DNA from 3 places in the Streptomyces sp. NPDC018610 genome. Region 2 is predicted to be linked to each of the others. Evidence: riboswitches for the same ligand, from Rfam matches in the RefSeq annotation. Region 2 holds a riboswitch; each other region holds the start of a gene.
The links. A riboswitch is a leader RNA that binds a small molecule or an ion and turns the genes downstream of it on or off. The one in region 2 is predicted to bind thiamine pyrophosphate.

Region 1: it holds a riboswitch for thiamine pyrophosphate, as region 2 does, so the genes downstream of both, thiO (glycine oxidase ThiO) here and ACH5A8_RS29160 (thiamine ABC transporter substrate binding subunit) in region 2, are expected to answer to the same signal.
Region 3: it holds a riboswitch for thiamine pyrophosphate, as region 2 does, so the genes downstream of both, thiC (phosphomethylpyrimidine synthase ThiC) here and ACH5A8_RS29160 (thiamine ABC transporter substrate binding subunit) in region 2, are expected to answer to the same signal.

The regions. Positions count from the first base shown of each region.
Region 1 is NZ_JBISAL010000001.1:309,744-320,122, reverse strand. Features, by position in the region: gene bfr (bacterioferritin) at 1-480, opposite strand, end outside; gene ACH5A8_RS01420 (sulfite oxidase-like oxidoreductase) at 634-1,302, shown strand; gene ACH5A8_RS01415 (deoxyribonuclease IV) at 1,420-2,319, opposite strand; gene pknB (Stk1 family PASTA domain-containing Ser/Thr kinase) at 2,529-4,475, opposite strand; gene ACH5A8_RS01405 (thiazole synthase) at 4,692-5,486, opposite strand; gene thiS (sulfur carrier protein ThiS) at 5,489-5,689, opposite strand; gene thiO (glycine oxidase ThiO) at 5,686-6,852, opposite strand; TPP riboswitch at 6,850-6,961, opposite strand; gene ACH5A8_RS01390 (hypothetical protein) at 6,998-7,336, shown strand; gene ACH5A8_RS01385 (NAD(P)/FAD-dependent oxidoreductase) at 7,407-8,636, shown strand; gene ACH5A8_RS01380 (Rv2175c family DNA-binding protein) at 8,716-9,081, shown strand; gene thiE (thiamine phosphate synthase) at 9,397-10,071, shown strand; gene metF (methylenetetrahydrofolate reductase [NAD(P)H]) at 10,299-10,379, shown strand, end outside.
Region 2 is NZ_JBISAL010000012.1:213,753-224,131, forward strand. Features, by position in the region: gene pyrH (UMP kinase) at 1-570, shown strand, start outside; gene frr (ribosome recycling factor) at 817-1,374, shown strand; gene ACH5A8_RS29145 (phosphatidate cytidylyltransferase) at 1,374-2,681, shown strand; gene ACH5A8_RS29150 (hypothetical protein) at 2,761-3,567, opposite strand; gene rlmN (23S rRNA (adenine(2503)-C(2))-methyltransferase RlmN) at 3,877-4,983, shown strand; TPP riboswitch at 5,073-5,178, shown strand; gene ACH5A8_RS29160 (thiamine ABC transporter substrate binding subunit) at 5,262-6,338, shown strand; gene ACH5A8_RS29165 (ABC transporter permease) at 6,314-7,990, shown strand; gene ACH5A8_RS29170 (ABC transporter ATP-binding protein) at 7,990-9,009, shown strand; gene ACH5A8_RS29175 (LAETG motif-containing sortase-dependent surface protein) at 9,089-9,814, opposite strand; gene ACH5A8_RS29180 (VOC family protein) at 10,097-10,379, opposite strand, start outside.
Region 3 is NZ_JBISAL010000003.1:470,227-480,605, forward strand. Features, by position in the region: gene ACH5A8_RS11535 (IclR family transcriptional regulator) at 240-1,070, shown strand; gene ACH5A8_RS11540 (SsgA family sporulation/cell division regulator) at 1,172-1,609, shown strand; gene ACH5A8_RS11545 (YibE/F family protein) at 1,691-3,088, opposite strand; TPP riboswitch at 3,160-3,336, shown strand; gene thiC (phosphomethylpyrimidine synthase ThiC) at 3,329-5,152, shown strand; gene ACH5A8_RS11555 (hypothetical protein) at 5,440-6,291, opposite strand; gene ACH5A8_RS11560 (metallophosphoesterase) at 6,474-7,586, opposite strand; gene ACH5A8_RS11565 (LacI family DNA-binding transcriptional regulator) at 7,770-8,882, opposite strand; gene hisC (histidinol-phosphate transaminase) at 9,303-10,379, shown strand, end outside.

The DNA of each region.
Region 1 (10,379 bases), on a different contig from region 2:
GTCCGGCTGGCTCTGCTCGACGACCGTCGCCAGGTACAGCGCCTCGCCCAGCTTGTCCACCAGCTCCAGCTGGGTGTCCAGGTAGTCGATGTGGTGCTCCTCGTCCGCGAGGATCGCCTCGAAGATGTTGGCCGAGGTGATGTCGCCCTTGTCGCGCATCACGTCCACCCCGCGGCGCAGCCGGTCGATGGCCTCCACCTCGATCTGCCGGTCGGCCCGGAACATCTCGGCGACGGTCTGACCCACCTGGACGTGGAAGAGCCGCTGGTAGTTCGGCAGGCCGTCCAGGAGCAGGATGCGGTCGGTCAGGAGTTCGGCGTGCCGCATCTCGTCGAAGGACTCGTCCCGGGTGTACTTGGCGAGCTTCGTCCACCCCTTGTGGTCCTGCAGCTTCGAGTGCAGGAAGTACTGGTTGATCGCGGTCAGCTCGGCGGTCAGCTGCTCGTTGAGCAGTTCGATGACCTCGGGGTCGCCTTGCATCCTGCTGGACTCCTTCTGTGCGGTCAGGTCCGATAGCGCCGCATGATTTCACCGGCATGCACCACCGTCCAGTAAGTGCACACTTAGTGGTGTATGCCCGAATTGTCGCCGGGCTGGTCATGTGCACCCGGTCCGGTCTGTCAGGATGGAGTCATGGGTCAGCCGGTGGAACGCGCGTCTGGGGACGCGTCTGGAGCAGGGGCGAAGGGAGCGTCCGCGGGAGCGGCGCAGCCGGAGCTTCCGCCGGGTCAGCGGCTGCAGCGGGGCTGGCCGGTCACGCACTACGGGCCGGTGCCCAAGTTCCGCCCGGAGCGCTGGGAGTTCCGGGTCTTCGGCGCCACCGCCGACGGCGCGAAGCACTGCTGGACCCACGAGGAGTTCACGGCGCTGCCGTACACCACCGTGGTGGCCGACCTGCACTGCGTCACGAAGTACAGCATGCTCGGCGCCGAATGGGGCGGCATCCCGGCCCGTACGATCCTGGACATCGCGCCGCCCGCGCCGGACGTCACCCATGTGATGGTCTGGGCGGAGTACGGCTTCAGCTCCAACCTGCGGCTCTCCGACTTCACCGCCGAGGGCGCCCTCTTCGCCACCCACAAGGACGGCGAACTGCTCACCGCCGAGCACGGCTTCCCGCTCCGCCTGGTCGTCCCGCACCTGTACGCCTGGAAGGGCCCCAAGTGGGTGCGCGGCGTGGAGTACATGACCGCCGACCGGCGCGGTTTCTGGGAGGAGCGCGGCTACCACAACATCGGCGACCCGTGGAAGGAACAGCGCTACTCCTACCAGGAGGAACCGGGGGACGGGCCGGAGCTGTGACGTCCGGCCCCGCGGCCGGGTCGGCCGGGGGGCCGGCCGAGGACCCCGGGGCGGGCCCGTTCCGCAGCCGCCTCCGATCTCCTTCGGGGGTCAGCCGTCCCGGTTCCTCCCCGGGGGTCAGCCGTCCCTGAGCTTCTTCAGGCGTTCCACGTCGGCCGCGTGGCCCTGCTTGCCGCCGGGGGTCTCGATGACCAGCGGGACGCCCTCGGTGGCCGGGTGGGTCATCAGCGCGCGGAACGGGTCCTCGCCGATGTGTCCGGCGCCGATGTTCTCGTGCCGGTCCTTGTGCGCGCCGGCCACGTCCTTGGAGTCGTTGGCGTGGATCAGCCTCAGCCGGCCCGGGCCGACGGTCTCCACGAGCAGGTCGAGGGTCTGGTGCATGCCGTGCGGGCCGGCCAGGTCGTGCCCGGCGGCGAAGATGTGGCAGGTGTCCAGGCACACGCCCAGCTTGGGATGGGCGTCCAGCGCCTCGAAGTACGGCCCGAAGTCCCAGGTCCGCGAGCACAGGGAGGAGCCCTGGCCGGCCGTCGACTCCAGGAGCAGACACGGATCGTCGTCGTGGGTCAGCTCGTCGAGCAGCGGCAGCATGTGCTCGCGCACCTGCCGCAACGCCACCGCCCGGTCCCGGCCGCCGGTCGCGCTCCCGGTGTGCACGACCACGCCCAGCGCGCCGATCTCCCGGCCACGCCGCAGCGAGTGCCTGAGCGAGTGGACCGAGCGCTCGACGGTCGCCTCGGTGTGCGAACCGAAGTTGATCAGGTACGGCGCGTGCACGTACGCCGGGATCGACTCCTCGGCGCAGGCCGCCCGGAACGCCTCGTCCTGCCGGGCGTTGCCCTGGGGGGTGGCCCAGCCGCGCGGATTGGCGACGAACACCTGCACGGTCTCGGCCGCCAGCTCACGGGCGTAGGACAGACCGACGGAGTTCAGCCCGCCCGCGACGGGGACATGACCGCCCACCGGGTTGCGGGTGCGGCCGGGGGAGAGGGGCGGGGCGGGGGAGAGCTGGCTGTTCACCTCTTCAGGGTGTCACGCGCCCGGCGGCCGCCGGCCGGCCGCCGTGGTGATCCCGGTCTCGTCGGACACGTCACCTGGAGGACGGCGGGTGAGCCGTGGTGCGCAGGCAGTCCTGGGGGCGGCGGACCGTGCGCGGGACGGCGGACGGCGGGCCGTGCGCGGGGTGGGGCGCGGGCGGCCGGTCGCCCGGTGGCGGACGACCGCCCGCCTCACCGGATGGTGATCGTGATCGTCGAGCCCTTGGGCGCGCGGTCGCCGCCCCGCACCGACTGCCGCTTGACGGTGTCGCCGAACAGCCCGAGCAGCCCGCGGTCCTCGTCGACCTTGAAGCCGGCGTCCTCCAGGGTCTGCTTGGCGTCGTCGACGCTGTCGCCGGTCACGTCCGGCACCTCGACCGTCTCCGGGCCCTTGGACAGCGTCAGCGTGACCGTGTCACCCTCGGCGGCCTTGCCGTCGGCCGCCGGGGACTGCCGGGCGACCTGGCCCGCGTCGAACTCGGAGTTGACCCGCGCGGCGGCGACCTTCACCGTCAGCCCCGCGTCCTCCAGATCGGACCTCGCCTGGTCCAGGTCCTCACCGGTCACGTCCGGCACGTCCACCGGGCGGCCCTTGCTGACGACGAGCGCGATCGCCGAGCCGGCGTGCCGGTCGGTGCCCGCCCCGGGGTCGGTGCTGATCACCGCGTCCTTGGCGATGTCCTCGCTGAACGCCCGGCTCACCATGCCCGGCTCCAGCCCCTCCTTCTTCAGCCGCTCGCGCGCCTTGTCCAGCGCGAAGCCCTTCAGGTCGGGCACCCGCACGGTCTCGGGGCCGTCGGAGAGGGTCAGCGTCACCGAGTCGTGGCCGCGGATCCGGTCACCGGCCCCGGGGTCGGTGCTGATCACCGTGCCGCGCGCGACCGTGTCGCTGTAGGAGTGCTTGACCCGCTTCACCTTGAGGCCGGCCTGGTCCAGCCGGGTCCTGGCCTGCGCCTCGGTCTTGCCCAGCACCGGCGGCACCTTCGTGAACTGGCCGGAGTTGATGTACCAGACGCCGCCGCCGACGCCGAGGACCAGCAGGACGGCGGCGACCAGCGTGAGCAGCCCCCGCCGGGGCCGTCGGCCGCCGCCTCCGCGCGGCCCGGGCCCCGGCGGGGCCGGGGGGAACTCCAGACGGCTGGTGCGGTGCACGGCCCCGCGGTCGTCCTCGCCGTCCCCGTCGACGGGCAGCGGGCGCGGCACCGTCAGCGAGCGCGGGATCACGCTGGTGCGGTCGTCGGCGTTGTCGTGCTCGCCGGTGCGGGCCTGCGGCGGCAGCGCGTCGAGCTGGTCGGCGTTCAGCGCCGAGCGGGCCCCGCGCACCAGCGCCAGCAGCGCCACCGCGTCGTGCGGGCGCGTGCGCGGGTCGCGGACGGTGGCCGCCGCGACCAGCCCATCCAGCTCGGGCGGCAGTCCCGGCACGGCGGCCGAGGGGGCGGGCACGTCCTCGTGCAGATGCCGGTAGAGCACCTGGGCGGGGCTCTCGCCCTGGTGCGGCTTGGCGCCGGTCAGCATCTCGTAGAGGACGACACCGCACGCGTACACGTCGACCCGGGGGTCGGCGGTGCCGTTGTCGATCTGCTCCGGGGCGAGGTAGGAGACGGTGCCGAGGACGGCGCCGGTGGTGTTCGTCACCGTGTCCACGGACCGCACCAGCCCGAAGTCGGCGACCTTGACCCGGCCGTCGTCCCCTATCAGGACGTTCTCCGGCTTCATGTCCCGGTGCACGAATCCCGCGCGGTGGGCGGCGCCCAGCGCGGCGAGCACCGGCTCCAGGATGTCCAGCGCGGCCCGCGGCTGGAGCGCCCCGCGCTCGCGCAGCACGTCCCGCAGGGTGCAGCCGGCGACGTACTCCATGGCCAGGTAGACGTACGACCCGTCCGTCCCCTGATCGAATACCTGTACGACGTTCGGGTGGTCCAGACGGGCCACCGACTTGGCCTCCCGGATGAACCGCTCCACGAAGGAGGCGTCGGCGGCGAGCGTGGGGTGCATCACCTTGAGTGCGAGGACCCGGTCCAGGCGGGTGTCCAGGGCCCGGTAGACCGTGGCCATCCCGCCGACGGCGATCCGCGCGTCGACGCGATAGCGGCCGTCGAGCACCTGCCCGACGAGAGGGTCCTGAAGGGTCGTATCCACGCACTGGAGTCTACGAGCCGCCACGGACACACACCCCTTCCGGCCGCACTCCACGACGGGACTGAAGCCGTCCTGTGACGCTTCTCGCGTGCCTGAAGGCGCCTGGGCGCCACCGGGGCGCCCACTGGGAGCGGACAGGTGCCGGTGAGCCGGTCGCCCCGGGGCCGGGCGGGCGCCCGGCCCCTCCGGGGCTTCCCTCGGGGGGCCGGGCAGGTCCTAGAAGGCCGGGCGCTCCGGGTCCAGGCGGGCCAGGCCCTCGGTGGGCGAGGACGCCTCGGCGAAGTGGCGCTTCGGGATGCGCCCGGCCAGCCGGGCCAGTCGGCCCGCCGCCGCCGCGTGCCGCATCGCCTCGGCCATCCGCACCGGCTCCTGCGCCCGGGTCACCGCCGAGGCGAGCATCACGCCCGCGCACCCCAGCTCCATCGCCAGGGTCACGTCCGAGGCGGTGCCGGCGCCCGCGTCCAGGATCACCGGCACGCGCGCGTGCTCCACGATCAGCTGGAAGTTGTGCGGGTTGCGGATCCCGAGCCCGGAGCCGATCGGCGAGCCCAGCGGCATGATCGCCGCGCAGCCCACGTCCTCCAGCTTGCGGGCCAGCACCGGGTCGTCGTTGGTGTACGGCAGCACCGTGAAGCCGTCGTCGACCAGCGTCTCCGCCGCGTCCAGCAGCTCGATCGGGTCCGGCAGCAAGGTCCGCTCGTCGGCGATGACCTCCAGCTTGACCAGATCGGTGCCCAGCGCCTCCCGCGCCAGGCGCGCCGTGAGCACCGCCTCGCCGGCGGTGAAGCAGCCCGCCGTGTTGGGCAGCACCGCGATGCCCAGCCTGCGCAGCACCGACAGCACCGAACCGTGCACCGACGCGTCGACCCGGCGCATGGCCACCGTGGTCAGCTCCGTGCCGGACGCCACCAGGGCCCGCTCCAGCACGTCGAGGCTCGGCGCGCCGCCGGTGCCCATGATCAGGCGGGACGTGAAGGACGTACCGCCGAGGACGAAGGGGTCGTCAGCCATGGTCAGCCTCCCTGGACGGCGGTCAGGACCTCGACGCGGTCGCCCTCGGCCAGCGTCGTGGACGACCAGCGGGTGCGCGGGACGACGGTCTCGTTGAGGGCGGCGGCCACCCCGGAGGGCGCCGCGGTCAGGGCCTGCACGACGGCGTCGAGCGCCGTGCCGGGCGCGATACGGCGGGGCTCGCCGTTGACGGAGATGTTCACGCGGGCTGCTCCGTGAGGAAGGCGGCGGCGAAGCGTCGCGGGGTGAAGGGACGGGCCTCTTCCGGCAGTTCGCCGGTGGTCAGGACCTGCGCCATGGCGTCGCCGGTGACCGGTGTGAGCAGCACGCCGTTGCGGTAGTGCCCGGTGGCCAGCAGCAGTCCGGGCAGCTCGGTGGGGCCGAGCAGCGGCGCGTTGTCCGGGGAGCCGGGGCGCAGTCCGGCCCGGGTCTCGGTCAGCGGCAGCTCGGTGATGCCGGGCACCAGCTCGTGCGCGTCACGCAGCAGTTCGTACACGCCGCCGGCCGTCACCGTCGTGTCCCAGCCCAGCTCCTCGCTGGTGGCCCCGACGACCAGCTCGCCGCTGACCCGCGGCACCAGGTACAGGTGGCTGCCGCGCACCACCGCGCGCACCGTGCGGCTCAGGAACGGCGCGTACCGCCGGGGCACCGTCAGCCGCAGCACCTGGCCCTTGACCGGCCGCACCGGCGGCAGCACCTCGTCCGGCACCCCGGCCAGCTCGCCGCTGAGGCTGCCGGCCGCCAGCACCACCTGCCCGGCGGCGAGCGCCGTGCCGTCGCGCAGCACACAGCCCGCGGCCCGGTCCCGCTCGACGGTGAGCCGCTCGGCCCAGGCGCGGTGGAAGACCACGCCCGCCCGCTCGCAGGCGGTCACCAGGGCGCCGGCCAGCCGCCGCGGGTCGATCTGGTGGTCACCGTCCACCCGCAGCCCGCCGCGCACCCCCGGCGCGAGCATAGGCTCCAGCCGCCGGCACTCCCGCCCGGACAGCCACTCCGAGTCCAGGCCCGACTGCTGTTGCAGGGCGTGCAGTTCGCGCAGATGGGCGCGGTCGTCGGCGTCCAGCGCCACGGCGAGCGTCCCGCACCGGCGGTAGCCGAGGTCGTGTCCGGTCGCCTCGGTCAGTTCCGCGGCGAAGTCCGGATAGCGGCGCGCCGAGGCCAGGTTGAGTCCGAGCAGCGTCTGCTCGCCGTAGTGCAGTTCGGTGACGGCGGCCAGCATCCCGGCCGCGACCTGCGCGGCCCCGCCGCCCGGCTCGGGGTCCACCACGGCCGTGGCGAGCCCGCGCTGCGCCGCGCGCCAGGCCGTCACGAGTCCGATGATTCCGCCCCCGATGACGAGGACGTCTGACGTGCGTGGCAACGACATGGGCGTCCAGCCCCTCCCTTCGCCGGCATGACCCGGATCAGGTTCGTACGGTCGGAGGCCGCCAGCCTCCCTCTCAGCCCGGTGCGTCCGGGCTCCCGCGAGTGCTTGTAGCCTACCAGCGCCACTTTCGAGGGAGTCTTTTTCGATGCCACGCTCACTGGACGGTCTGGTCCTCGCCCCCGTCGCCGACCAGGCCCCGGGTCAGGTGGGCACGCTGACCCGCTTCACGTACCACGAGAAGGACGGGCAGATCTGGGCCGAGTACGCCGGCGGCGATGTCGTACGCGGCCATTTGGTGGGTATCCGGGAAGGCGACCGGCTCGACTTCCGATACGTCCAGCTCCGCCGCGACGGCACCACCGCCTCCGGGCACTGCGTGTCGTCCGTGGTCGAACTCCCCGACGGGCGCGTCCGGTTGGAGGAGTCCTGGGAGTGGGAGTCGCGGCCGGGCAGCGGGACGAGCGTGGTGGAGCAGATCGCCTGACAGCGGTTGTGCGGCAGGTCACGGCGCACGCCCGCTGACTGACGGCTCGTCAGTTGTCTAAGGTGATCAGGTGAGCGACCAGACGCAGGAACAGGGCACGGCACAGCCGCGGCGCGTGGTCGTCGTGGGCGCGGGCATGGCCGGCGTGCAGACCGCGGTCGCCCTGCGCGAGCAGGGCTTCACCGGCGCCGTCGTACTGATCGGCGCCGAGCCCCACCAGCCCTACGACCGGCCGCCGCTGTCCAAGGCCGTCCTGCTCGGCAAGGCCGAGGGATCCGCCTTCGACGTCGACTTCGAGGCGCTCGGCATCGAACTGCGGCTCGGCCGTGAGGCGCTGGCGATCCGCCCCGAGGAACATGTGCTCGACACCTCCGACGGGCCGGTGCCCTACGACGTCCTCGTGCTCGCCACCGGTGCCGAACCGATTCGCCTCCCGGGCTCCGAGGGCGTCCCCGGCGTCCACCTGCTGCGGACCCTGGACGACGCCGAACGACTGCGGCCCGTCCTCGCCGAGCAGCACGACGTGGTGGTCGTCGGCGCCGGCTGGATCGGCGCGGAGTTCGCCACCGCCGCCCGCGAGGCCGGCTGCGCCGTGACGGTGGTGGAGGCCGCGGACCGGCCGCTGGCGGGGGCGGTGCCGGCCGAGGTGGCCGCGCCGATGACCGCCTGGTACGCCGACAGCGGCACCGAACTGCGCACCCGCGCGCGCGTGGCGCGCGTCGAGCCGGGCGCGGTGGTGCTCGACGACGGCTCGCGGCTGCCCGCCGGCGCCGTCGTCGTCGGCATCGGGGCGCGCCCGGCGACGGCGTGGCTGGCCGGCTCCGGCGTCGGGCTGGGCGAGCACGGCGAGGTCCTGGCCGACGACCACCTGCGCACCTCCGTCCCGGACGTGTACGCCGTCGGCGACTGCGCCTCCTTCCCCTCGGGGCGGTACGGCGAGCGGCTGCTGGTCCACCACTGGGACAACGCGCTGCAGGGTCCGCGCACGGTCGCCGCCAACGTGGTCGGCCCGGCGCCGGCGGCCTACGACCCGGTGCCGTACTTCTGGTCCGAGCAGTTCGGCCGCTTCGTGCAGTACGCCGGCCACCACACCCCGGACGACACGCTGCTGTGGCGCGGCGAGCCCGCCGGGCCCGCGTGGACCGTCTGCTGGCTGCGCGGGGACCGGCTGGTCGCTCTGCTGGCGGTCGGCCGACCGCGCGATCTCGCGCAGGGCCGGCGGCTGATCGAGGCCGGCACGGCGATGGATCCCGGGCTGCTGGCGGACCCGGCCAGACCGCTGAAGGCGGCCACCGCGTAGGGCGCCGTGCCGCGCGCCGTCCTCCCAGGTGGGCGGGGCTGACTTGGGACTGTCGGTGGCAGATGGCACGCTTGGTCCCGTGACCGAGATTGACGCCAAGATTGATGCTCTCGTCCCCGCCTGGCTCACCCTGCCCGACATCGCCGAAATGCTCGACGTCGAGGTGACACGGGTGCGGCAGCTGGTCAAGGAGGGCCAGCTCATCGCCGTACGCCGGGGTGAGAACCGGGCCCTGCACGTGCCTGCCGCCTTCATCGACGGCGACAAGGTCGTCAAGGGCCTGACGGGGACCCTGACGCTGCTGCGGGACGACGGCTTCACGGTCGAAGAGATGATCGAGTGGCTGTTCACCCCCGACCCGACCCTGCCCGGCACCCCCGCGCAGGCCCTGAGTGAGAACCGCGGCACGGAGGTGAAGCGACGCGCCCAGGCTCTGGCCGTCTGAAGCCACGCCGCCCTCGGGTCCTTCGTCCGCCCGGGCCGGGGCGGGCGAGTCCGGCGTGATCCGGACGAGCGGCCCTGAGCGGCCGGGCCCCTGTGCCGGGCCGTTCCCGGGGCGGGGCTCCGGCCCCGCGCCGACCGCCGTAGGGTCGGCACACTGCACCAGCGGTGAACGGCGACCGCGGTCTCCGTAGGCCGTGGGCGCCGCCGCCGCACCGACAGCGGCGCGTGAGCGCACCGCATCCACAGCGGCGTGCCGCCGTACCGCGTCCACAGCGGAGCGGGGGCGCGCCGCATCGACGAACGGGGGGACCCACGTATGTCCGACGCCGCCATCGACACCTCCGCGGCCGCCGCTCGTGACCGGCTCGCCGACGCGCGCCTGTACCTGTGCACGGACGCCCGCAGGGAGCGGGGCGATCTGCCCGAGTTCCTCGACGCGGTGCTGGCCGGCGGAGTCGACATCGTGCAGCTGCGGGACAAGGGCATGGAGGCGGGGGAGGAGCTGGAGCACCTGAAGGTGTTCGCCGACGCCTGCGCCCGCCACGGCAAGCTGTTCGCGGTCAACGACCGCGCGGACGTCGCGCACGCCGCCCGCGCGGACGTGCTCCACCTCGGGCAGGGCGACCTGCCCGTCCCGGCGGCCCGCGCGATACTCGGCGACGGCGTCCTGATCGGCCGCTCCACGCACTCCGAGGCGGAGGCGGAGGCCGCGGCGGCGCAGGACGGCGTGGACTACTTCTGCACGGGCCCCTGCTGGCCCACCCCGACCAAGCCCGGCCGCCACGCGCCCGGCCTCGGCCTCGTCCGCCACACCGCCTCCCTCGGCACCGACCGTCCCTGGTTCGCCATCGGCGGCATCGACCTCGGCAACCTCGACGAGGTCCTCGACGCGGGCGCCCGGCGGGTCGTCGTGGTCCGGGCGATCACCGAGGCCGACGACCCCGGCGCGGCGGCGGCGGAGTTCGCCGAGCGACTGCGGCAGGCGGGATAGCCGGATCCGCTCCGATGCCGTTCGCGGCGTGCTCTGACCTGCTGTGATCTCGCTCCGGTCGCTCCGGTCGCTCTACTCCCGAATGTGTCTCGCTATTCGGACGGGCGATGGGGTGTCCGGGGCGTATTTCGGGGTCACGTGTCCGATGGGTGGACGAGAAAGGGGCAATTCGGTCAAATTTCCGGGGTTCGGTTGGGGGACCGCCGCCCTGTGGATAACCTGCGAGTATGGCCCTCGGAACCGCATCCACCAGGACTGACCGCGCTCGCACCGTGCGCGACATGCTCGCCACCGGCAAGAGCACGTTC
Region 2 (10,379 bases):
AACTTCTTCCGCGGCGCCGAGCTCCAGCAGCGCGGCATGGACCGCGCCCGCTCGGACTACATGGGCATGCTCGGCACCGTGATGAACTGCCTCGCCCTGCAGGACTTCATCGAGAAGGAAGGCATCGACAGCCGGGTCCAGACCGCCATCACCATGGGCCAGGTCGCCGAGCCGTACATCCCGCTGCGCGCCGTGCGCCACCTGGAGAAGGGCCGCGTGGTCATCTTCGGCGCCGGTATGGGCATGCCGTACTTCTCCACCGACACCACCGCCGCCCAGCGCGCCCTGGAGATCGACGCCGAGGCGCTGCTCATGGGCAAGAACGGCGTGGACGGGGTCTACGACTCCGACCCGAAGACCAACCCGGACGCGGTGAAGTTCGACGCCCTCGGCTACGGCGAGGTCATCACCCGCGACCTGAAGGTCGCCGACGCCACGGCGATCACGCTCTGCCGCGACAACCGGCTCCCGATCGTCGTCTTCGAGCTCCTGAAGGAGGGCAATATCGCCCGCGCCGTCAAGGGTGAGAAGATCGGCACGCTTGTGGGTGACCAGGCCGGTCGGGGCTGACCCGACCCGACGGGGACCCGTCGACCGGACGACTCACCTCGTCCACGGCACGACACCCCGTCCGGGGGCACGAGACCCGTCCCGGGCGCGACACCTGTCCGGGGGACGGGCGGGACGGACCCGGACCGGGGGATGGACAATGGCCTGCCGGTCGGGAACCGTGCAGGAAGAAGACGCGACGCAGCCGGCCGTCGGCCCCGACGAGGAACCGCAGCCGGGCCTACTCAAGACACGCAGGAGCAAGTGGTGATCGAAGAGACCCTCCTCGAGGCCGAGGAGAAGATGGAGAAGGCCGTCGTGGTCGCCAAGGAGGACTTCGCCGCGATCCGCACCGGCCGTGCGCACCCGGCGATGTTCAACAAGATCGTGGCCGACTACTACGGGGCGCCGACGCCGATCAACCAGCTGGCTTCGTTCTCCGTGCCGGAGCCGCGGATGGCGGTCGTGACCCCGTTCGACAAGACCGCGCTGCGCAACATCGAGCAGGCGATCCGGGACTCCGACCTGGGCGTCAACCCGAGCAACGACGGCAACATCATCCGTGTGGTGTTCCCCGAGCTGACCGAGGAGCGCCGCCGCGAGTACATCAAGGTCGCCAAGGGCAAGGGTGAGGACGCCAAGGTCTCCATCCGCTCGGTGCGCCGCAAGGCCAAGGACGCGATCGACAAGCTGATCAAGGACGGCGAGGTCGGCGAGGACGAGGGCCGCCGTGCGGAGAAGGAGCTCGACGACACCACCGCGAAGTACGTCGCGCAGGTGGACGAGCTCCTGAAGCACAAGGAGTCGGAGCTGCTCGAGGTCTGATGAACGACTCTTCCTGGGGAGCGCCGCAGCCGGCCGGGTACTGGGGACCCGCGGACGGGTCCCCCGCCCAGGGGTCCGCCCCGGGGGCCGTCGCCCCCACGGGCCCCGCGTACGATGCGCAGCAGGGCGCCCAGCAGACCCGCCCCATGCCCATCGTGCCCGAGGTGCCCGCACACGGCGGAAACCAGGATGACGACCGGGGGGCCGCCCGGACGGGCGGCCCCTTGTTCCGGGACCAGGCCCCGCAGCCCCACGGCACCCAGCCCCCGCAGCCGCAGTCGTACGACACGCGGCAGCCGTACGAGACGCGGCAGCCGCAGTCGTACGGCATACAGCCGCACCCGCAGCCGTACGAGATACAGCCGCAGCCGTACGAAGCGCCGCAGCCGCGGCCCTACGACACGCCGCAGACGCCGCCCGCCCACCAGGCGGTGTCGCAGAATCCGGAGCCCATGCCCGACGCCCCGCAGCCGGCGCCCGCCCCGCAGAAGAAGAGCGCGGGCCGGGACCTGGGCGCTGCCATAGGAGTCGGCCTCGGGCTCGGCGTGGTGATCATCGCGTCCCTGTTCATCGTCAAGGCCGTCTTCGTCGGCGTGATCGCGGTCGCGGTCGTGGTCGGCCTGTGGGAGCTGACGTCGCGGCTCCAGGAGCGCAAGGAGATCAAGGCGCCGCTCGTGCCCCTGGCCGTCGGCGGCGCCGCCATGGTGGTCGCCGGGTACGTGCGCGACGCCGAGGGCGCCTGGGTGGCGATGGCCCTGACCACGCTCGCGGTCCTGGTCTGGCGGATGACACAGCCGCCCGAGGGCTACCTCAGGGACGTCACGGCGGGTGTCTTCGCCGTCTTCTACGTGCCCTTCCTGGCCACGTTCGTGGCGATGATGCTCACCGCGGACGACGGTCCGCTGCGCGTCCTGACCTTCCTGATCCTCACGGTGGTCAGCGACACGGGCGCGTACGCGGTCGGCTGGCGCTTCGGCAAGCACAAGCTCGCCCCGCGCATCAGCCCGGGCAAGACCCGCGAGGGGCTGTTCGGCGCCGTCGCCTTCGCCATGGTCGCCGGTGCGCTGTGCATGCAGTTCCTGATCGACGACGGCCTCTGGTGGCAGGGCCTGCTCCTCGGCCTCGCCGTCGCCGCCAGCGCCACCCTCGGCGACCTCGGCGAGTCCATGATCAAGCGCGACCTGGGCATCAAGGACATGGGCACCCTGCTCCCGGGTCACGGCGGCATCATGGACCGCCTCGACTCGCTGCTGCCCACCGCGCCGGTGGCCTGGCTGCTGCTGGTGCTCTTCGTCGGCTCTGCCTGACCCTTCGGGCCGCGTACGCGGGAGGAGCCCCCACCCCGGCCGGGGTGGGGGCTCCTCCCGCGTACGGCCGGGTTCGTGGTCACTGGTCGAGACGGCGCCACGGGTTGGCTTCCCGCTCCCGGACGACTCGGGCGGTGTGCTCGTCGATCATGTGGAGGACTCCCGCCGCCATCCGTTCGAGGCAGGAGGCCGCCGCCTCCGCGTTCAGTTCCTCCACGGAATCGGTCTCTTCCTGGTACGCTTGGGTGCCGGCCTCGGTCCACTGGGACACGAACCGGGTCTCGCCCATGAAATGCACCAGGTCCTGGGGCGAGACGCGGGAGAGGCGTTCACCGACGGGCGGCGCGCCGTGCTCGGGGGGCGGCGACGGCCAGTAGAGGTAATCGCGGTACGGCGCTCCCTCGCCCAGGGACGGCGCGAATTTCGCGGAGAGGCCCACCGTCACGTTGCCGTGGCGGTCCAGCAGGAGGATGGGATACCCGGTCCACTCGCCCTGCTTGTCCCCGCGGTCCCAGACGCCTCCCCACGTCACATGGCGCCCGATGCCGCTGTACCGGTCACCGCCGGCCCAGAGCCGGCACAGCCTCCAGGCGTGGTGCGTGGCCACACGCTCGGGAGGCTCGGGGGTCCAGAGCTTGCGCGCCAGCCAGGAGCGGGGCGGGGGCTCGACGGGCCGCCGGGCCTCCCAGGGGACCGCCGACAGCGGCACACCGGCCTCCTCCAGCTTGCGCGCACTGGACCGGGCGAACGCGTGGAACCTCTCCGTGAACGCGGAGACCGCCGCCTCCCCGGCCTCCACGTCCTCCCGCCGGCTCCGTTCGGCGTCCCGCTTCCGTCGGTTCAGCCGCTCCCCTTCGGCGAACACGTCGCCGTCCCCGTCGACCACCGCTTCCCCCTTTCGCCGCGCCTGGGCCCCGGCGGCCACCCCCGGCCCACCCCGGGCACGGCCGACCGCGGAGCACCGCCCAACGTACCAACGTCCCCCCGTCCCGGCCCCGGTAACGACCACGCCGGACACGACCGACACGGGCCACGGCCCCGGACCTGCCGAGGCGACCCCCACGAGCGGCCGCGCCGGAAGAGGCGGGCCCACGCCACCGCGTGACGGCCGCGGCGCCGGTCCGGGCCCCTCGGCGCCGGCCCGACGACCGACGCCCCCAGGTCACCCAAGTCGATCTGCGACACTGGTACCACCATGCCCAAGCCCGGAGAACTCACTTTCGTCGCCCCGCGCGGAGCCAAGAAGCCGCCGCGGCACCTTGCCGATCTGTCGCCTGCCGAGCGCAAGGAGGCCGTCGCCGCGATCGGCGAGAAGCCGTTCCGTGCCAAGCAGCTCTCGCAGCACTACTTCGCGCGGTACGCGCACGACCCCGAGCAGTGGACCGACATCCCGGCCGGCTCGCGGGAGAAACTGCGCGAGGCGCTGCTGCCCGACCTGATGACGGTCGTGCGGCACCTGTCGACCGACGCCGGCACCACCCGCAAGACGCTGTGGCGGCTGTTCGACGGGACGCTCGTCGAGTCGGTGCTCATGCGCTACCCGGACCGGGTGACCATGTGCATCAGCTCGCAGGCGGGCTGCGGCATGAACTGCCCGTTCTGCGCCACCGGGCAGGCGGGCCTGGACCGCAACCTGTCGACCGCCGAGATCGTGCACCAGATCGTCGACGGCATGCGCGCCCTGCGCGACGGCGAGGTGCCGGGCGGCCCGGCGCGGCTGTCCAACATCGTGTTCATGGGCATGGGCGAGCCGCTCGCCAACTACAAGCGCGTCGTCGGCGCCGTCCGCGCCCTCACCGACCCCGAGCCCGACGGGCTCGGCCTGTCGCAGCGCGGCATCACCGTCTCGACGGTGGGCCTGGTCCCCGCGATCCACCGGTTCGCCGACGAGGGCTTCAAGTGCCGGCTCGCGATCTCCCTGCACGCCCCGGACGACGAGCTGCGCGACACCCTCGTCCCCGTCAACACGCGGTGGAAGGTGCGGGAGGTGCTGGACGCCGGCTTCGAGTACGCGGCGAAGTCCGGGCGCCGGCTCTCCATCGAGTACGCGCTGATCCGCGACATCAACGACCAGGCCTGGCGCGGCGACCGGCTCGGCCGTCTCCTCAAGGGCAGGCCGGTGCACGTCAACTGCATCCCGCTCAACCCGACCCCCGGCTCCAAGTGGACCGCCTCGCGGCCCGAGGACGAGAAGGCGTTCGTCGAGGCGATCGCCGCGCACGGGGTGCCGGTGACCATCCGGGACACCCGCGGCCAGGAGATCGACGGCGCCTGCGGCCAGCTGGCCGCCACCGAGCGGTAGACCGCCGGGGCCCGCGGCGGGACCGCCGTCGTGGGCCGTGGGCGGTCGCCGGCGGCCGGGCGGTAGTCTGGGGCCGTACACACATCTTCATATTCCGACAGGGGAGCGCCACAGCGCTGAGAGTGCGGCACCGGCCGCAGACCCTCTGAACCTCGCCCGGGTCATTCTGGGTAGGAAGTTCGGTCATCACTCGAGCTGTTGCGTCCTGCCCGGGCATCCCACGGAATGCCCGGGCAGGGCCGCGTCTCTTCCTGGCCCACCCCCAGGAGGAAAGTCCAGTGCACACCAAGACGTTCGTCGCGGCCGCGGTCGGGCTGGGACTGGTCACGCTGTCCGCGTGCGGATCGTCGGGCGGCGACACGAGCGCCGCGGACTCCAAGACCGTGACCCTGGTCAGCCACGACTCGTGGAAGGCGTCCAAGAGCGTCATCGCGGACTTCGAGAAGTCCTCCGGCTACAAGGTCAAGGTCCTCATGGACGGCGACGCAGGGCAGGCCGTCAACAAGGCCATTCTCACCAAGGACCACCCGCAGGGCGACGTCTTCTTCGGCGTCGACAACACCCTGCTGTCCCGCGCCCTGGACAACGGCCTGTTCCAGCCCTACCAGCCGAAGGGCTCCGAACTGGTCCTGCCGCAGTACCGGGTCGACCAGGCCAAGCACCGGGTGACTCCGATCGACACCGGCGACATCTGCGTCAACTACGACAAGAAGTACTTCGCCGACCACGAACTGGCCCCGCCGGCCTCCCTCGACGACCTGGCCGAGCCGCGCTACAAGAACCTCCTCGTCACCGAGGACGCCGCCGCCTCCTCGCCCGGCCTCGGCTTCCTGCTCGGCACCGCCGCCAAGTACGGCGACACCGGTTGGCAGGCGTACTGGAGGAAGCTGAAGGCCAACGGCGTCAAGGTCGTCTCCGGCTGGGAACAGGCCTACGACCAGGAGTTCTCCGGATCCGCCGGCGGCAGGAAGGCGGGCGGCGACCGCCCGCTCGTCGTCTCCTACGCCTCCTCGCCGCCCGCCGAGGTCATCTACGCCAAGCCCCAGCCGAAGACCGCGCCGACCGGCGTCGTCCAGGGCACCTGCTTCCGGCAGGTCGAGTACGCGGGACTGCTCGGCAACGCCCGCAACACCAAGGGCGGCAAGGCCTTCCTCGACTTCCTCCTCACCAAGGAGTTCCAGGACGACATGCCGCTGAACATGTTCGTCTACCCGGTGCGCGAGGCCGCCCAGGTGCCGCCGGAGTTCACCCGGTACGGCCCCCAGGCCAAGGACCCCGAGACCATGGCCCCGGAGAAGATCGCCGCCAACCGTGACCAGTGGGTCAAGTCGTGGACCTCGCTCGTAGTGAAGTAGGCGGCGGGCGACGCCGCCGCTCGGGGAACGCGGCGCGGCTCGGCCTGATGGCCCTGCCCGTCGCGTTCTTCGCGGTGTTCTTCGCCTACCCCGTGGTGGCGATCGTCCGGCGCGGCCTGCGGGCCGACGGCGCCTGGCACTTCGGCCGGTTCGCGGACGTGCTCGCCGACCCCGGCATCCGGCACGTGCTGTGGTTCACCACCTGGCAGGCGCTCGCCTCCACCGCGCTCACCCTGCTGATCGCGCTGCCCGGCGCCTACGTGCTGGCCCGCTTCGCCTTCCCCGGCCGTCAGGTGCTGCGCGCCGTGGTCACCGTGCCGTTCGTGCTGCCCACCGTCGTCGTCGGCACCGCCTTCCTCGCCCTCGTCGGGCACGGCGGCCTCCTCGACGAACTGTGGGGGGTGCGCCTGGACACCACCGTGTGGGCGATCCTCCTCGCCCACATCTTCTTCAACTACGCCGTCGTCGTCCGCACGGTGGGCGGCCTGTGGGCGCAGCTCGACCCACGGCAGGAGGAGGCGGCCCGGATGCTCGGCGCCTCACCGCTGACCGCCTGGCGCAAGGTCACCCTGCCCGCGCTGGCCCCCGCCCTGGCGGCCGCCGCGCTCATGGTGTTCCTCTTCACCTTCACCTCCTTCGGCATCGTGCAGATCCTCGGCGGGCCCGCCTTCTCCACCCTCGAAGTGGAGATCTACCGGCAGACCTCCGAGATCTTCGACCTGTCGACCGCCGCCGTCCTCACCGTCGTCCAGTTCCTCGCGGTGGGCGCCGTCCTCGCCGTGCACGCCTGGACCGTGCGGCACCGGGAGACCTCGCTGAAGCTGGTCGACTCCTCCCTGACCGCCCGCCGGCCGCGCGGCGCGGGCCAGTGGGCCCTGCTCGCCGGAGTGCTCGCCACCGTGGCCCTGCTGCTCCTGCTGCCGCTGGCCGTGCTCGTGCAACGCTCGCTCACCGCACCCGGCTTCGGCTACTACCGGGCGCTGAGCGACGCCGACGGCGGCACCTTCCTCGTCGCACCGATCGACGCCGTCGGCACCTCACTGTCCTACGCCGCCGCGGCCACCGCCATCGCCGTCGTCATCGGCTCCCTGGCCGCCGCCGCGCTCACCCGCCGGGACTCCGGGCGGCTCGTACGGGGCTTCGACGCGCTGCTGATGCTGCCGCTCGGCGTCTCCGCGGTGACCGTCGGTTTCGGCTTCCTGATCGCCCTGGACGAGCCGCCGCTCGACCTCCGGCAGTCCTGGATCCTGGTCCCGCTCGCGCAGGCCCTGGTCGGGGTGCCCTTCGTCGTACGGACCATGCTGCCCGTGCTGCGCGCGGTGGACGTACGGCTGCGGGAGGCGGCGGCGGTGCTCGGGGCGTCGCCCTGGCGGGTGTGGCGGGAGGTGGACCTGCCGATGGTGCGGCGGGCGCTGCTGGTCGCCGCGGGTTTCGCCTTCGCGGTCTCGCTCGGCGAGTTCGGGGCCACCGTGTTCATCGCACGGCCCGACAACCCGACCCTCCCGGTCGCGGTGGCACGGCTGCTCAGCCGCCCCGGCGACCTCAACTACGGTCAGGCGATGGCCCTGTCGACGATTCTGATGGTGGTGTGCGCCGTCGCCCTGTTGCTCCTGGAGCGGCTGCGGGGCACGGACCGGAGCGGGGAGTTCTGATGCTGCTGAGGCTGGAATCCGCCACCGTCCGCTTCGGCGGGCGGGCGGTGCTGGACGCCGTGGACCTGGCGGTCGCCGAGCACGAGATCGTGTGCGTGCTCGGGCCCAGCGGGAGCGGCAAGTCGACGCTGCTGCGAGCCGTGGCCGGGCTGCAGCCGCTGGACGCCGGGCGGGTGCTGCTGGAGGGCCGGGACCAGGCGACGGTGCCGGTGCACCGGCGCGAGGTCGGGCTGATGTTCCAGGACCACCAGCTCTTCCCGCAGCGCGACGTGGCCGGCAACGTCGGTTTCGGGCTGCGCATGCACGGCACCGCGAAGGATGAACGGGCCGCACGCGTCGAGGAGTTGCTGGAGCTGGTCGGGCTGCCGGGAGCGGGCGGACGAGCCGTGGCCGCGCTCTCCGGCGGCGAGCAGCAGCGGGTCGCGCTCGCCCGCGCGCTGGCCCCCCGGCCCCGGCTGCTGATGCTGGACGAGCCGCTCGGCCAGCTCGACCGCACGCTGCGCGAGCGGCTCGTGGTCGAACTGCGCGAGCTGTTCGGCCGGTTGGGGACCACGGTGCTCGCCGTCACGCACGACCAGGGCGAGGCCTTCGCGCTCGCCGACCGGGTCGTGGTGATGCGCGACGGCGAGATCGCCCAGTCCGGGACCCCGCTGGAGGTGTGGCAGCGGCCGGCGGACGCCTTCGTCGCCCGCTTCCTCGGTTTCGAGAACGTCGTCGAGGCGGGCGTGGACGGCGGGGTGGCGGTCACGCCGTGGGGCAAGGTGCCCGTCCCCGAGGACTCCGCCGAGGGCGCCCGCACGCTGCTGGTCCGGCCGGCCGGAGTGCGGCTCGTCCCGGCCGACGAGGGCCTGCGCTGCACGGTCGCCGCCCGCACCTTCCGGGGCACCCATGTCGCCGTCCGCCTCCAGCCCCCGGACGCGCCGCCTCTGGAGGCGGCCTGTGCGCTGCGCTCGGCGCCGGAGGTCGGTGACGAGGTCGGGGTGGAGTTCGACCCGGCCGACGTCGTGCTGCTGGGCTGAGCCCGCGACCGCCGCCGACGGCCGCGGCCCGTCCCCGGGTTCGGGGACGGGCCGCGGAGGGAAGGTGCGGACGAGGGCGTCAGCGACCGCTGTTGGCCCCGCGCCGGCGCAGGCCGAGGAAGACGGCGCCGCCGCCGAGGACGACCAGGGCGATCGCGATGCCGGCGATCAGGCCGGTGTCGGAGCTCGCGCCGGTCTCGGCGAGGTTGGAGTCACCGGCCGCGGGCGAGGGGGCGTTGTTCACGGTGCCCGCCGGGGCGGTGCTGCTCTGCGAGGGGGCCGGCGTCTGTGCGGCGGGCGCCGAGGGCGCCGCGGAGGTCGCCGGCGCCGACTGGGCCGGGGTCGCCGGCTTCGAGGGAGTGGCCGGCTCGGACGGCGTGGCGGGCGCGCTCGGGGTGGTGGGCGCGCAGGCGGCCGACGGGGTCTTGAGGTTCGGCTTGATGTCCGCGTCGACCAGCTTGCCGCCGGCCTTGACGTGGATGCGGTACTCGGCGTTCGGCTGCCAGTTCTCGGCGAAGGAGACGACGGCGCCTTGGGCGGTGCCCTTCACCGACCGGGGCGTGCCGATCCGCTTCGCGTCGGCGCCGTTGTTCTCCAGGAAGACGGTGATGACGGCCGGGGTGCCGAAGGCGTCCTTGTCGGTGACGGCGATGACGCCCTTGCCGCCCTCGCACTTGGCTTCGGCGGAGAACTCGCTGATGTCGCAGGCGAGCGCGTGGCCCGCCGCGCCCAGTGCGAGCGCGGCGGACGCGGTGGCGACGCCCAGGACGCGCAGGGGACGTACGGTACGACGGGATATCGACAAGATGGCCACTTTGCCCTTCACGGGATGTGCGGTTGCGGGGGGTGAAGGGGGTGGTGGGGCGACCGGGTGACGACGGGCAGTGCCCCGGCACCCCCAGGAGGCCCACATCTATAGGCGCTCGGTCAGAAGTGTCAACGCGCCTGTCCCGCGCGGTCGTTGACTTTGCCCGTTCATTAACCGCCACGACGTTTGAGCGCGTTGTGAACCGGCCCGATCCGGGCGGCGGGGGCGAATCGGCCCGCCCGGGCGGGAACCGCCCGGGCCGGAACGAATCCGTCCGGGTCAGCCCCGCACCGCCGCCGGGTCCATCCACATGACCTCCCAGGTGTGCCCGTCGAGGTCGTCGAAGGCACGGCCGTACATGTGGCCGTGGTCCTGGGTCTCGCCCGACGCCGTGCCGCCGGCCGCGATCGCCTTCTCGACCAGCTCGTCCACCTTCTCGCGGCTCTCGGCGCTCAGGCAGATCAGCACCTCGCTGGTCCGGGTGGAGTCCGCGATCTCCTTCTTGGTGAAGTCGGCGTAACGCTCCTTGCCGAGCAGCATGGCGATGATCGTGTCGCTGATG
Region 3 (10,379 bases), on a different contig from region 2:
CGCAACGCGCCGGGTCCCTCGCGGGAGGGAAGTTTCCCGCGCAAGCCGTTCGTGAGCGGTGACGGACGGATAGGGTCCGGAGATCGACGCGGGGCCGGCCCCCGCGGGCGGCCTGCCCCTCACCCGTGTTTTTCCGCACGGGCTGCCCCCACGCGCTCTGGGAGTGACCCTTGGCCACGGTTGACACCGCACCCGCAGAACGGCCCGCACCGCCCGTGCCCCGGGCGCCGTCCCCCTCCATGGCGCTGCCGGCGCAGCCGCGCTCCGCGCCCGCGGTGGAACGGACTCGCCCCAGGGTGCCCGAGCAACCGCCGGCGCGGACGGCACAGACGCTCATCGGATCCGTGCAGCGCGCGATGCGCCTGCTGGAGACCGTCGCCGGGCATGAGCACGGCGCCACCGCCAAGCAGTTGGCGCGCGAGACCGGCATTGCCCTGCCCACGGCCTATCACCTGCTGCGGACCCTGGTCCACGAGGGCTATCTGCACCGAGACAAGGGCCTGTTCTTCCTCGGCGTGGCGGCCGAGCGGCTGAGCAGCAGCGGGGCGGCGCAGAAACGTCGCAGCACGATCGCCGACGCGCTCGGACAATGGCGGGATTCGATCGGTGCGCCGCTGTACTACGCGATGTACCGGGACGGCGAGATCGACGTCCTGTGCGTGTCCGACGCACCGGGCTCCCCCGCCGTCGAGGAGTGGGCCAGCTTCCGGGAGACCGGGCACGCGCACGCGATCGGGCAGTGCCTGCTCTCCCAGCTGGACGAGGACGCCCGCCGCGACCACCTCGACCGCCATCCCGTACGTTCCCTCACCCCGTACACGGTGCGTGACGCACCCACGCTGCTGCGGCGTGTCGAGCGGGTGGGGCGCATGCAGCCGGTGACGGAGCGACAGGAGTACGCGCTGGGCACGGTCTGTGCGGCTGTTCCCATCACCGTGGGTACGGCGGCTGTCACCGTGGCCCTGTCGCTGCCCGCACACCAGGCCGACCGATTGTTGTCCGCCGCGCGGCAGCTGCAGCACGAGGTGGGGCGGAGTGCGGGCTCTCTCGCGCTCGCTATCAGTATCTGAAAACTCACTCCTTGTGATCCGGCGTGTACGTTCAGCAAGATGCCTCAAGTGTCACTTGGATGATTCCCGGCCAGTCGACGGCAGCAGATGACGGGGTAGCGATGCGCGAGTCCGTACAGGCAGAGGTCTTGATGAGCTTTCTCGTGTCCGAGGAGCTCTCCTTCCGCATTCCGGTGGAGCTGCGGTACGAGACCTGCGATCCCTATGCCGTGCGGCTGACCTTCCATTTGCCCGGCGACGCCCCGGTGACATGGGCGTTCGGCCGCGAGCTGCTGATCGACGGAGTGGGGGCGCCGTGCGGGGACGGCGACGTGCGGATCTCGCCCGCCGACACCGACTCCCTCAGCGAGGTGCTGATCCGTCTCCAGGTCGGGCCGGACCGGGCGCTGTTCCGCTCCTCCACGGCACCGCTGGTGGCGTTCCTCGACCGTACGGACAAGCTCGTCCCACTCGGCCAGGAAGGCGCTCTGGCCGACTTCGACGCCCACCTCGACGAGGCGCTGGACCGCATCCTCGCGGAGGAGCAGAGCGCGGGCTGAAGCGTTTCGGCAGCAGGCGTGTGCGGTGACGGACGTCGTACCGCGTGCGCCGGTGGTGAGGACGACGATGCCGCCCCCCGGTCACCGCTTGCGGCGCCTGCCCCTGCCACCGCGTGCCGGAGCGGGACCACCGGCGGCCGCCACGGCCCGGGCCTGCCCCGGACGGTCGGCCGAGACCACGAGCGCGGCGAGCGCCGTGGTGACCGGCACCGAGGCGACCAGCCCGATCGAGCCCACCAGCGTACGGACGATCTCCTCCGCCACGAGCTCGCTGTTGGCGACGGTCCCCATACTGCTCTGCGCGATGGAGAAGAGCAGCAGCAGCGGCAGCGCGGCGCCCGCGTAGGCGAGGACGAGGGTGTTGACGACGGACGCGATGTGGTCGCGCCCGATGCGGATGCCCGCCCGGTACAGCCCTCGCGGGCCCATCGCCGGGTTGGCCTCGTGCAGCTCCCAGACGGCCGAGGTCTGCGTGACCGTCACGTCGTCGAGGACGCCGAGCGAGCCGATGATGACGCCGGCCAGCAGCAGTCCGCTCATGTCGATGGACGGATACAGGCCATGGATCAGACCGGTGTTGTCGTCCGTGTTGCCGGTGAGCGCGGCCCAGCCGATGAACAGCGAGCCCAGGAGGCCGATCAGCACCAGGGAGATCAGGGTGCCGAGCACCGCCACCGATGTCCGGGCGGAGAGGCCATGACACATGTACAGCGCGATCAGCATGATCGCGCTCGACCCGACCACGGCCACCACCAGCGGGTTCGATCCCTCCAGGATCGCGGGCAGGACGAAGAACCTCAGCACCAGGAAGCTGATGGCCAGCGCGACCAGTGCCATGACGCCCCGCATTCGCCCGACGACCACGACGGCGAGTGCGAAGACACCGGCGAGCAACGCCACCGGGAGACGCCGGTTGACGTCGGTGACCGAGTACTGCAGCTCCTTCGGAGCGGAGGGTTCGTAGGCGACCACCACCTTCTGGCCCTGGTGCAACTGCCGGGGCTGGTCGGGCCGCACGATCTCGGTGAACGTACGCCCCTCGTCCTTGCCGGTGTCGACGCGGATCGTGGCCTTCCTGCAGGTGCCCGACGCCTGCGCCTGGGCGGAGGCGCCCTCGGCGGTGGAGGTGTCGCCGGTCGGCGTGTCCCCGGAGGTGTTCACCGTCCTGCAGCTCACCGCCGCCACCTGAGTGACCGTGGCCTGCTGGGTCTGCCGGTCGAAACCGACGCCGGTGCGCTGGTGGGAGGGCGTGCCGCCGGGCCAGAGCACGGTGAGGCCGACGAGCACCGCTGCGGCGAACGGGATCAGGATCGCCGCGATGACCTTGCGCAGGTGCTTCGAGACGGGGGCGGCGGGGCCGTGACTGTGACCGTGCGCATGCCCGTGACCAGGCGCGTGCCCGGATTCCTGCCCGTGTCCGTCGGCGGTCCCGCGCCCCGGTTCGGGCGGCGGATGGGGGAACTGGTGTGTCGTGGTCACCGCCCGATCATCGCAAGTACGGCGGAGGCCCCCTGTTCACCGCGCCACAAATGGCGCTAGCGTGGGGGCACCTTTGCACACGCGGGAGCTCGGAGCACCGGGCTGAGAGGGCGCTGACCTTCGTCTCGCGGTGTTTCACGTGGAACGAGCGATGTTCCACGGGGGACACCGACGGACGGGAGCCGCTGCGTCGACCGCCGAACCTGTTACCGGGTAATGCCGGCGTAGGGAGTAGGTCTCATGACCAACAAGGACGCACGCACGCCTGCCTCCACGCAGCTGTCCAGCGACGGGGAGCGGAACGCTCCCCACGGGGAGGCCGGGAAGTCCATCGGCTGGCACAAGGGGTACGTCGAGGGCTCGCGCCCCGACCTCCGGGTGCCGGTCCGTCAAGTGCACCTCACCAACGGTCAGTCGGTCACGTTGTACGACACATCGGGCCCATACACCGATCCACTCGTCGAGACGGACGTCCGCAGGGGGCTGTCGCCGCTGCGGGAGAACTGGATCATCGCCCGCGGTGACACCGAGGAGTACGCGGGCCGCCCCGTCCGTCCCGAGGACGACGGCATCAAGCACACCTCGCCGCGCGGCGGTCTGCGCAACCTCGACGCGGTGTTCCCGGGCCGGCCGCGTCAGCCGCGCCGCGGGCGCGACGGTGGCGCGGTGACGCAGCTCGCCTACGCGCGCCGCGGGGAGATCACGCCGGAGATGGAGTTCGTGGCGGTCCGGGAGAACGTCGATCCCGAGGTCGTCCGCGAGGAGATCGCGGCGGGCCGCGCGGTGCTGCCGGCCAACGTCAACCATCCGGAGATCGAGCCGATGATCATCGGCAAGCGATTCCTGGTGAAGGTCAACGCCAACATCGGCAACTCCGCGGTGACGTCCTCCATCGAGGAGGAGGTCGAGAAGATGACCTGGGCGACCCGCTGGGGCGCCGACACGGTCATGGACCTCTCCACCGGCCGCAACATCCACACCACGCGGGAGTGGGTGCTGCGCAACTCCCCCGTTCCCATCGGGACGGTGCCGCTCTACCAGGCCCTGGAGAAGGTCGACGGCAGGGCCGAGGAACTGACCTGGGAGATCTACAAGGACACGGTCATCGAGCAGGCCGAGCAGGGCGTGGACTACATGACCGTCCACGCCGGCGTGCGCCTGGCGTACGTGCCGCTGACCGCCAACCGCAAGACCGGCATCGTCTCGCGCGGCGGCTCGATCATGGCGGCCTGGTGCCTCGCGCACCACAAGGAATCGTTCCTGTACGAGAACTTCGAGGAACTCTGCGAGATCCTCGCCGCCTACGACGTGACGTACTCCCTCGGGGACGGCCTCAGGCCCGGTTCGATCGCGGACGCCAACGACGAGGCGCAGTTCGCGGAGCTGCGCACGCTCGGGGAACTCAACACGATCGCGAAGCGTTACCACGTACAGACCATGATCGAGGGCCCGGGACATGTCCCGATGCACAAGATCAAGGAGAACATCGACCTTCAGCAGGAGATCTGCGATGAGGCTCCGTTCTATACGCTCGGCCCGCTGACGACGGACGTCGCTCCGGCGTACGACCACATCACCTCGGGCATCGGCGCCGCGATGATCGCGTGGTGGGGCACGGCCATGCTCTGCTACGTCACGCCCAAGGAGCACCTGGGCCTGCCCAACCGGGACGACGTCAAGACCGGCGTGATCACCTACAAGATCGCCGCCCATGCGGCCGACCTCGCCAAGGGGCACCCGGGGGCGCAGGAGTGGGACGACGCACTGTCCGACGCCCGCTTCGAGTTCCGGTGGGAGGACCAGTTCAACCTGGCCCTCGACCCGGACACGGCACGGGAGTTCCACGACGAGACGCTTCCGGCGGAGCCCGCCAAGACGGCGCACTTCTGCTCGATGTGCGGGCCGAAGTTCTGCTCGATGAAGATCAGTCAAAGCATCACCGAGCGGTTCGGCGGTAGCGCGGCGGCGGGTTCGTCCGCCGAGGAGATCGCCGAGGGGATGCTGCAGAAGTCGAAGGAGTTCGCGGCGAGCGGGAACCGGGTGTATCTGCCGCTGGCCGACTGATCGGCGGTGGTGGCGCGGCGGCGATGACGGCGTCGGCCGGGCGGGGGCGCTTGAAGAGTGGCGGTCGGGCGGGTTCGGACGGAACTCGTCCGCACCCGCCGGTGCGGACCGGCCCTGCCGGGCCGGCGGCAGCGCGAGGACCCGTCCGTCCCGCCCGTCCCGTACGGTCGCGTCGGGGCCCCTGAAGCACCCGGGGCCCCGTCGTTCCGCCGGGGCGGCTCTTCGGGCCGCCCCGCCCGCGTCGCCGGCCGCCATGGCGCAGTGCGGAGTGGGAGGCGCAGCCCCGTCTACTCCGGCTGGTGCTCCGGGCCGCCGAAGTCCGGGCTGGTGAAGTCGGGGCTGGTGTAGCGCGGCCGGGCGCTCGGGACTCCGTCGTCGGGGCTGCTGAAGCCCGGTCGGCCGTAGCCGAGTTGTGGGATGCGGTCGCCCGGTTCCGCCCGGTCCCTCCGGCGCGGTGCGGTGGAGGGACCGGCGAGCGCATCGCGCAGGAACGGCAGGATGCCGCGCTCGAGCAGCGCGTCGCGCCATGCGTCCCTGGCCTGCTCGACCTCCTCGTGGAGCCCGGCGCCGGGCTCGGGCGAGGGATGGTTGCGCAGGGCGGTGAGCAGCAGCGCGGTGCCGGCGACGACGATCGCGGCCGCGGTCACGGCGCCGAACACCCAGCCGGCGGTGATCATGGTCTGGGCGAACGCGGGTGCCGGGTCGAGCATCTTCAGGAGGTAGCCGACGAGGAGGAAGACCGTCGCCGCTATGCCCGCGAGGACCGGGGCGAGGACCGCGACGACGGCGCCCGCGCCCGCTCCGGTCGTCTCGGCGGCCGCCCCGGCCGTGGCCGTGCCCTGCTCCGCGGAGCCGGCACCGAGGACGGACGACGAGGCGGACGAGGTCGCCGGGACGGCCGTCGGCCGGCGCAGTTCCTCACGGATCTTCACGTAGTGCTGGTACTCGGTCGCGGCGGCCACCGTGATCAGGGCCGTCGCGCCGAGAGCCATGGTGCGCAGCTGTTCGGTGGTGAGCCGCTGTCCGATGGCGGCGAGTTCCGGGCGGTGTGGGGCGGAGCGCAGCGCCTCATCGAGGATCCGCTCGAATTCCTGGCGGTCCTCACTCAGCAGGTACTGCGGAACGCTGTTCATGTGCATCCCCCGATGCTCCGTAGGGCTGGGGGCTCGCATGGCGACGAGCCGTCGGGCAGAAACGGAGGGGAGCCTGCTACGGATAAGCCGATGGTAGAGCCGTCACGGCGCGAGGTGACAGGGGGTTTCCACAAATTGCGTGCCGACCTGGGCCGTCGGCGGGGGCCCGACGGCAGGACGCGGAACGGTCAGTTGTCCAGCGGCAGTTGCCGGACCAGCAGCTTCCCGGCCATGGTCACGCCGCCGTCCATCGCGATGGCGAGCCCGTCGGCGTAGACGTGGGGTCCCTCCACCACCGGACCGGCCGCCTCGTCGCCCTCCTCGGAGCCGACCTCGCCCAGCAGGTAGGGAATCGGGCTGTGGCCGTGAACGATGCGGGTGCCGCCGTACGTATCGAGCAGGGAGCGCACGGCGTCGGCGCCGCCCTCGTCGCGGAAGGAGAAGCGCTTGGTGAACTTGCGGAACAGGTCCCACACCTCGTCCGCGTCGTTGCGGGTGAGCGCCTCGCGGACGGTGTCGTTGACCTCTTCGATCGAGCGGCCGTAGTCGAGGTAGGCGGTGGTGTCGGAGTGCACGAGCAGATAGCCGTCGACCTCCTCGACCGCGTCGAGGCGGGCCATCCACTGCAGGTGGTGGTCCTGCAGGCGGTCCATGTCGGACTTCTGACCGCCGTTGAGCAGCCAGGCCGCCTGGAAGGTGGCGGTGCCCGCGCCGGAGTTGACCGGCGTGTCTCCGAACCGCCGGGCGCCGAGCAGCAGCAGCTCGTGGTTGCCCATGAGCGCCTTGCAGTAGCCGCCGGCCGCGGCCGCCTCGGCGGACAGTCGCATCACCAGGTCGATGACGCCGATGCCGTCCGGGCCGCGGTCGGTGAAGTCGCCGAGGAACCACAGCCGTGCGGCCCCCGCGCACCACTGGCCCGCGGCGTTGATGAGGCCCTGCTCCTGGAGGGCGGCGACCAGCTCGTCGAGGTAGCCGTGCACGTCGCCGACGACGAACAGCGGGCCGGGACCGGCGGCCGGCTGCTGGGCGGCCGGCGCGGGCGTCGGCGCGGTGCCCGCCTGGAGTGTGTCGCCGCGGTTGATGACGGGCAGGTCGCGCTCCGTGGGCGTGTACGCGTCGGGGTAGCCCTCCGCGGCAGCCGGGTAGCCGGGCTCGGCCGGCGGCACGGGCTCGGCCGCATGGCTGTGGGCGTACGGACCGGTCTCGTTCACATACGCGGGCACTCGGAAGTCACGCAACGTCGCCGTCCGCTCCACCTCGGGTCCCTGACCGGCCCCCTGAGTCATCGACCCCTCCACCATCGCGCCGCATCTGCACCGCTTCGGACTGCCTGGTCGCAGCGGCCCGCGGTGTCGTGGGCCCATCATAGGAATGCGGATCGCGCCATGTGATGACCCAGGGGTGGTGAATCGGAACAGGACTCAGGTTCACTGCGGCTTTCGCCCCGGTTGGGCACTCTTCGGCGGTCCCGCGACCGGCTGTCCCTACTGCTCCTCCGGTGCGCGTGGCGGGCTGACCGTCGTGCGCGGCGGGCGTCGCTGGGACGAGGTGCGCACGATCAGCTCGGTCGGTATGACCTGCTCGACCGGGTGGTCCGACTCGACGCCCTCGATCGCGTCGATGAGCAGTTGGATGACGGCCGTGCCGATGCGGCGCGGCTTCAGGGAGAGCGTGGTGATGGGCGGCTCGGTGCTGGCGTACACGGTGGACTCGCTGCAGCAGACCAGCAGCAGGTCCTCGGGGACCCGCAGTCCGTAGCGGCGGGCGGCGGCGAGCAGGTCGGTGCCGTTCGGGTCGAACAGTCCGTAGACGGCGTCGGGCCGGTCGGGGCGCGCCAGCAGCCGGTCGGCGGCGACGGCGCCGGCGCACGGGTCGTGGGCGGGATAGGCCTCGTAGACCGGGTCCTGGCCGACGCGCTCGCACCAGTGCAGGTAGGCGGTGGTCGACAGATGGGTGTACGTGTCGGTCGTGGTGCCGGTGAGCAGGCCGATGCGGCGGGCACCGGCTTCGGCGAGGTGGTCGAGGATGCCCAGGACGGCGGCCTCGTGGTCGTTGTCGACCCAGGCGGTGACGGGCAGCGAGCCGACCGGGCGGCCGTCGCTGACCACGGGTAAGCCCTGGCGGACGAGTTCGCTGACCACCGGGTCCTGGTCGGAGGGGTCGATGACGACCGTGCCGTCCAGGGCGACGTTCGACCACACGTCGTGGCGGGAGGTCGCGGGCAGGATGACGAGGGCGTAGCCGCGGGCGAGCGCGGCCGAGGTGGCGGCCCGGGCCATCTCGGCGAAGTACGCGAACTCGGTGAAGGTGAAAGGTTCATCCCCGTAGGTGGTCACGGTCAGGCCGATGAGGCCGGACTTGCCGGTACGGAGGGTGCGGGCGGCGGCGGAGGGCCGGTACCCCAGCCGGTCGGCCACCTCGCGGACATGGCGGCGGGTGGCGTCCGGGAGTCTGCCCTTGCCGTTGAGGGCGTCGGAGACGGTCGTGATGGAGACTCCGGCGGCGGCGGCCACGTCTCTGATGCCCGCCCGGCCCGGCCGGCTGCCTCGGCGTGAGGTTTCCGCGCGGCTCACCTGGTGCTTCCCTGCTGCTGTCATGGCGAGCCGATAGTAGGGCTCATGCGGTGGGGTAGCGCGGACGCATATGCACGCGTTGACAGGCACGTTTCTGCATGATCAAGATCGATTAATGGCCTGCGAAACAGAGCTGGTTGACCGATCTGGCCGCAGGACGTGATGCGGTGGCAGGTGTGAGCCTGCCGTGCTTCCGAGGTCTCGAAGAGGTCTCAACTCACCTTGACGGGGGACGCGCGCCACGGCGCGAGCCACCGGCGCATAGATATATGTGCGATGCGCCCCCGATTCGCGCTCATTTGTGCCGTGGTGCCTGTGATGCCAGTGTGACGGACGAGGCCGGAAACCGGCAGGAGTGATGGCCGCCGACCCATACGCACCGGCGGCCAATCCTCATAAGGTGTGCAGTATTGGAAAGCCGGTGTGGTCACGAGGAGGACTGCGGTGAGCGAGACGAACCCGAAGCTGCGCGCCGAGCTGGAGGGTATCCCCACCTACAAGCCGGGAAAGCCCGCAGCGGCCGGTGGCCCGGCAGCGTACAAGCTGTCCTCCAACGAGAACCCCTACCCGCCGCTGCCGGGTGTCATGGAGACCGTGACGGCGGCCGCCTGCTCCTTCAACCGGTACCCGGACATGGCGTGCACCGCGCTGATCGAGGAGCTGGCCGAGCGCTTCGGTGTTCCGGCCTCCCACGTGGCGACCGGCACCGGTTCCGTCGGTGTCGCCCAGCAGCTGATCCAGGCCACCAGCGGCCCCGGTGACGAGGTCATCTACGCCTGGCGGTCTTTCGAGGCCTACCCGATCATCACCCAGATCAGCGGGGCGACCTCGGTGAAGGTGCCGCTGACGCCGGGCGAGGTGCACGATCTGGACGCGATGGCGGACGCGATCACCGACCGCACCCGGCTGATCTTCGTCTGTAACCCCAACAACCCGACGGGCACGGTGGTGCGGCGGGCGGAGCTGGAGCGCTTCCTCGACCGGGTGCCCGGCGACGTGCTGGTCGTGCTCGACGAGGCCTACCGCGAGTTCATCCGCGACCCCGAGGTGCCCGACGGCGTGGCCATCTACCGTGACCGGCCCAACGTCTGTGTGCTGCGCACATTCTCCAAGGCGTACGGCCTGGCCGGGCTGCGGGTGGGCTTCGCGATCGCCCATGAGCCGGTGGCGGCGGCGCTGCGCAAGACGGCCGTGCCGTTCGGCGTGAGCCAGCTGGCGCAGGAGGCGGCGATCGCCTCGCTGCGGGCCGAGGACGAGCTGTTGGGCCGGGTCGGCTCGCTGGTGTGCGAGCGCACGCGCGTGGTCGACGCGCTGCGCGCGCAGGGCTGGAACGTGCCCGAGACGCACGCCAACTTCCTGTGGCTGCGGCTGGGGGAGCGCACGGTCGCCTTCGCCGAGGCGTGTGAGCAGGCGGGTGTGGTCGTCAGGCCGTTCGCGGGTGAGGGCGTGCGAGTGACCATCGGGGAGACCGAGGCGAACGACATCTTCCTGAAGGCGGCGGAGGCGTTCCGCAAGGAGGCG